Regions from separate parts of the Lacticaseibacillus jixiensis genome, predicted to be linked through region 1. Evidence: predicted binding sites of a transcription regulator. Region 1 holds the regulator's gene; the other holds the start of a gene.
What was found. The regulator LexA, encoded in region 1, represses DNA repair genes until DNA is damaged. The targets are predictions, from matches to a motif close to CNAACANNTGTTNG.
Positions count from the first base shown of each region.

Region 2: the regulator LexA is predicted to act here: its motif matches at 1,051-1,064, upstream of ACGG90_RS06350 (ATP-dependent DNA helicase).

Region 1 is NZ_BAAFPR010000008.1:88,871-91,991, forward strand. It holds gene ACGG90_RS07035 (AI-2E family transporter) at 1-779, shown strand, start outside; gene ACGG90_RS07040 (hypothetical protein) at 776-1,249, shown strand; gene lexA (transcriptional repressor LexA) at 1,415-2,041, shown strand; gene ACGG90_RS07050 (hypothetical protein) at 2,109-3,121, opposite strand, start outside.
Region 2 is NZ_BAAFPR010000007.1:103,032-106,152, reverse strand. It holds gene ACGG90_RS06360 (sulfite exporter TauE/SafE family protein) at 1-301, opposite strand, end outside; gene ACGG90_RS06355 (hypothetical protein) at 298-915, opposite strand; gene ACGG90_RS06350 (ATP-dependent DNA helicase) at 1,086-3,121, shown strand, end outside.

The DNA of each region.
Region 1 (3,121 bases):
GGCTCACCGCGTTGAATGCCAATCAAGAACTGATTTCGCAACAAGATCTCAATGCACTTGGCCAAGAGATCATGGACAGCTTGTCGCTATCCAAAGGCAGCATCGTGTCAGGTACGGTGTCGCAGTTGCAGAACTTGGTGGGCATTGTTGGCAACGTGGTGATTACCGTGTCTACTGCGCCGATCATTTTGTTTTTCATGTTAAAAGATGGGGCGAGCTTTGCCCCAAAAGTGGTGCAGCTGTTTCCTATCAAATTGCGTGACAGTTTAGCTTCGATGCTGGCGGAGATGAATCAGAAAGTCGGCTCGTATGTGCAAGGCCAGCTTACCGTGGCCATGGCCGTGGCGATTATCTTCATGACGGGCTTTTCGGTGATCGGGTTGAAGTTTGCGTTGGTGTTGGGGCTGATCGCGGGGCCATTGAATTTGATCCCATATTTCGGATCGGCGTTGGCGATGATCCCGGCGTTGATCGTTGGGGCAATGAGCGGCCCGTCGATGCTGATCGCGGTGATCGTGACATTCTTCATTGAATGGCTGATCGAAACCCAGGTGTTATCGCCGTTGGTGATGGGTTCGAAGTTGGCGATGCATCCGGTGACCATTGTGATCGTGTTGCTGACAGCCGGTAATTTATTCGGCTTGGCCGGGGTGATCTTAGGCATTCCCGGCTTTGCCGTCTTGAAAATCGTCGTGACGCGCTTCTTCTCCTGGTATCGCCAGGCGTCTGGGCTGTATAATGAAGAAACTGATGTACCGCAGGAAAGGAATCTATCATGATCGAACTCTTATTTCTTATTTCAGATATCGCCTTGCTGAGCATGGGTGGCTATGTCATCTACTGGCAAAGCAAGATCGACATGCGCGGCGGGTATTCCATGTTTCAAGTGTTCTTCGCGGCCTTGCTTGGTTCAGTGTTTGTTTCAAGCGGCAGTGATCACTTGTTGTATATCGTGTTTGCTGCCGGAACGATCACGTTGGTCTTGATGGCTGGCAATTCAGGGATCACCCCAACGCGCGTGATCGCCACTGGGGTGTTCTCGCGCGTGATCCCCTACACCAAACTTTCAGGCATCACCTTGACGCCGTTAGAAATGCCGAATGGCCGGCAAATGGTGCTGGCGATTTTCAGCTTGAACCCGCGGCGGTTCGTTCGATTGACTTTCCGCACTGATTTAGAAACGATGATCAGCACTTTGCGCCCGCGGGTGCCGCAAAGTGTCGAAATTGCCATTCAACATGTGCAATGATGGCTTGGCGATGTGAGTGAGCGCAAGACGACGGTTACCGCCGCAGGATGCACGGCGTAAGCTGCAGATTTTGCTTGCAAACGGGTGTTTGTTTTGGTAATCTTAAGGTAATCACAGGCCAAACAAATTTTTGGCTTTCCCCAGATACGAAAGGAGTGGGCGACTTTGCGCACCACAGTTAATGAGACACGTTTCAAACAAATCTTAGAGACGATCTACCATACCACTAAGGAGCGAAGTTTCCCGCCAACTGTGCGTGAAATCGGCGCGGCAGTGGGGTTATCCAGTTCCAGTACGGTGGCATCTTATCTTAAGCGGATGGAAGATGCCGGCTTGATCGCAAAGGACCCTGCCAAGCCGCGGACGTTGTTGTTGACGCCTGCCGGGCGTGAATACATTGGCGTCGGCGAAGATGGGATCCCGATCGTCGGTACGGTTGCTGCCGGCGTGCCGATTACCGCGGTGCAGAATATTGATGATTACTTCCCAGTGCCAGACGATTTGGCCTATGATGCCGAAGATTTGTTCATGTTGCGGGTTTCAGGCAATTCCATGATCAAGATGGGCATCTTAGATGGTGATCAGATCATCGTCAAGAAGCAGCAAACTGCTGAGAACGGGCAAGTGATCGTGGCCATGACCGAAGAGTCTGAAGCCACCGTCAAGCGCTTCTATAAGGAAGACGGGCGCGTGCGGCTGCATCCTGAAAATGACGACATGGCGGATATGTACTTTGATACCGTCACGATTTTAGGGGTCGTGGTCAGCTTGTATCGCCCAGTACTTGAATAGCTCAATTAAAAGCGCTGCACCACAATTTTTTCAACAAATTGTGGTGCAGCGCTTTTTTGAGGTTGGTTTACGACAGTGGCGCACTAGGGAACGTTTGCGTTAAGGTCCATGTGATCGTGGCTTGTTGGGAATCGGTGCTGGTGATCACTGGTTTGGGGGTAAGTGTTGCTTGCGGATGGGATATTGATAAGCCAGCGCTGCCGCCAGTCGCCAAAATTGTCGGGGTGCTAGACAGTTGTTTGTTGAAGTCATTCAAAGTCAAAGCGAATGGAAAATCCGTTGGCGATAGCGCCGCTGTTAACTGCCAGCTGCCGTTTGTGCGCGTGTCTTCAACGATCAAGCTGCCACTGGCCGAAACGGTTTTGGTGAGATGATCGTAAAGCTCCAACGCCGAATACTGCCACGCAAAAGCTGTCGGGACCTGCTTCAGCGCCAAGGTGCCTAAAGGCGGCGAAATGGCGATCGACGCGAAATTCGTATACAGCGAGTTGCCGCCTGACACCGGATCGAGTTTCAGTCGGATGGCTTTGGGGGTCGCGCTGGCCATCATGGCCTGCAGCAAGCCGCCGGTTTTGCTGATGGTAAAAGCCACGGCGAAGTCAGTGAGCTTAGCGGTTTCGCCTTCAGCGTTTTGCACATCGCCGAAGTTGTTCAGCGACAAAATATTGTTGAGGTTAGCCTGCATACTGCCATCAGCGGCGCGATACGTGTCAACCAGCTCCCAGTGATAACGCCAATTACCAGGCGGCAAGTTCATTAAGCTTAAACTCGCCGGGGCGAAGTGTAAACCACTGGCAGGGATATTGTCGTATGGGCCGGCATAAGCCTGCAGCCCGCCGAGCCAAATCGTCTTGGTGGTAGTGATCTTGCCGGCTTGCGCGGCCATGACGCGACTGAAGCCTGGGTTATTGATATTGGTGTTGACCAAATTGTCAGGCGGCGCCGTTAACGTGGCTGTATTGTCAGTCGCAGCAGTGAGGCTGAAGCCGCTTGCCGGCAGCCATTTGATCGGGTCAGTCGCCTCTAGCGGTGTAATGGTCGCTTTGATCGGGACTTGTTGGCCATATAGCATGTGTTGCG
Region 2 (3,121 bases), on a different contig from region 1:
AGAATTTACCTGAAATCACCCCTGAAAGCACTGCCCCGACCACGGCACCAACCGTGGTGGCGATTTCTAAGAACATGGCCACGCGCAAATTAAGCATCTCGTCTTTGAGATAAGCGATCGTCGCCCCGGAACTAGTGGCGATCACGGCAATGATCGACGCGGCGATCGCATATTGGATCGGCAGGCCCATCACCAAGGTGATCACCGGCGTGACAATGATGCCGCCGCCTAAACCCAGCAACGCCCCCATCGCCCCGGCCAGCAGCCCCACGCCAACAAAAATCAGCGCTTGGGTGATCATGCCTTGCCAGTGCCTTTTTTCGGCGCGGCTTTAGTTGCAGGTTTGCGCGTCGTTTTGCGCGTCGTTGTTTTACGCGCGGTGGTTTTGCGGGCGGTTGTGCGCCGAGCTGGTTTCTTAGCTGCCGGCTTCTTTTCCGGCTCTGGTGCTGGTTTTGGCCGGTTGTGGTTTTCTTCGATCACTTGCAGCTTCGCCATGCCTTCTGCCACGATTGCGGCTTGTTGGGCAGACTTGGTGGCAGTATAGTCATCCAGCGTTGTCACCTCATCGATGCGCAGCCCAGAAGCGTTGACATCAGGTGAAATCACGATCAGGTACAAGCGCAGTTCCGCCATTTCTTCAGGCTCTATGAAGTTGATGATCTTCTTGGCGTCGGCAAAAGGCAAGTTGATGATCCCAGTTTCCAAGCGGATGATCGTCGGTTCTGGACTTTCAATCGTCAAAGACGCTTGGATCAGCTTGCCGTCAGCAATTGCTTGGTCAACTGCAGCAAACACCGGCGCCAGCGCCTGATCGAGCCCTTGCTGCTTGAGCTGATCTGGCGTGGTGGTAAAGTTCTCAGTAGCGAAGTTGCCGTCCATAACAGCATCTTGAAACGCCTTAGTATTGATTTGCATAGCATCCGTTCCTTTATTCAGATTCGTGACATGCCCAATGATAGCCTACTTATAGGTGCAGGTTCAACTTTTTCGGCGACAATTAAGGCACTCGCGCAGACGCGCAGGTTGTTGTACCATTAGACCAAGACCGACCAAACACATGGTCGAATATGTAAGGAGGTACGCTTGTGGCCACCAATCGGATCGGCGTGCGGGAATTCGTGGAGTTCACCGTGCGTACCGGGGACTTGAACCCGATCACCACTAACTCAAATAACACGGCTTTGATCGGCGCCAAGATCCACCGCCGCCTGCAAGCTGCCTACGACGACACCTACGAGAAAGAACTCTACCTTAAAGAAGCCGTCACCGTTAACGGCCAAGATTATGTCATCGACGGCCGCGCAGATGGCGTGCAAACCACGACCAAAGGCGTCATCATCGAAGAAATCAAAACTTCCGCCCGCGCCTGGGATCAGCTCACCCAAAACACCAAAGACCGCTACTGGGCCCAAGCGCGGGTATATGGCCATTTTCTGTGCAAGCAGCGCGACTTGGCCGAGATCACCTTGGATCTGGTGTATTATCAAACCTCTAACGATGCGGTGACGCGCTTTTCTGAAACTCACAGCGCCGAAGAGCTGAGTGTGATGTTTGACGACTTGCTGGCGGAATTCGGCGATTGGCTCAAGATCCGCTCTGACATCATCGCCTCACGCGACGAAAGTATCGCCAGCCTTGAGTTTCCGTTCCCCGCTTATCGCAAAGGCCAGCGCGAATTAGCCGCTGCGGCTTATAAAACCATCGCCGCTTCCACGCGGCTGTTCGTTGAAGCCCCCACCGGCACCGGCAAAACGATTTCCACCCTTTTCCCAACCATTAAGGCCATGGGCGAAGGCTTGATCACGCGGTGTTTCTACCTCACTGCCAAACAAAGCACCCGCCATGTGGCTGAGAATGCCATGGCGCTGCTGGAAGCGCATGGCTTGCATGCCAAAAGCATCACCTTAACGGCCAAAGACACCATTACCTTTGAAGACGAGCCTGACGACGCCAGTGTCAACCCGTATATGATCGGCTATTACGATCGGCTCAAGCCGGCGTTAAAAGACATGTTGGCCAACGAAGACAGTCTCACGCGCAAAACCATTGAGCTGTACGCCAAGAAACACACCTTGGATCCTTTTGAATTCTCGTTGGATGCCAGCTTGTTTTGCGATGTGATCATTTGCGATTACAATTATTTGTTTGACCCGGCGGTGTTTCTGCAGCGCTTCTTTGCCGAAGCCGATGACAGCAACTTCTTTCTGATCGATGAAGCCCACAACTTGGTGTCGCGGGCGCGGGACATGTATTCGGCAGAAATCGACGACGCGGCATTCACTGCGCTTAAAGTCGCCTTAGCCCCGTTCAAAGGCAAAGGTCTGCCTGCCATCAAAGCCAACATCACCAAATTGTTGACGGCGTTTGACATGGTAAGTTTAAGCATGGACAACCAACCGGAAGTCTTCCAAAAGGCGCCGGTAGAAGAATTCGTTGAAGCCTTAGACCATTTGAGCCAAAGTATCCATGAATGGCTCACCGGCGACTTGCGCACCGATCAGCAAGCCGTTGTGGACTTGCTGCTGCCGGTGTATTTTGTGTGTCTGGGGTTCTTGCGCATCTATGACTTCTATAACGACGCGTTTGAAACCAAACTCACCAAAGACGCCAAGCATTTGGTGATCAAAGAACTGTGTTTGGATCCCAGCGAATTCATCAGCAATTCTTTGGATAAAGGCCGCGGGGCGGTGTTGTTTTCTGCCACATTGTCACCTTTGCCCTATTATCAAGACGTGCTTGGCGGCCAAGAAAACAGCCTGGCTTACCGCTTGCCGTCGCCTTTTGACCAACAGCGCTTGGCGGTGCTGGTTGCTTCCAACATTCAAACCACTTACCGCATGCGCCAACAAAGCCTGCCGCAAGTGATCGCCAGCCTCACCGTGATGACTTCAGCCAAGCCTGGCCATTATCTGGTGTTTCTGCCGTCTTATGCGTACTTGGACATGGTCGCAGACGCTTTTGCCGCTGCCCATCCGGAAATGGCGGTGGTGCGGCAAGTCGCCAGCATGGACGCTGAAGCCCGCGCACAATTCCTGGATCACTTCCGCGAAGACGTGGCGCCGGTGATCGGCTTTGCAGTGTTAGGCGGGATCTTCAGCGAAGGCATCGACTTGAAAGGCGA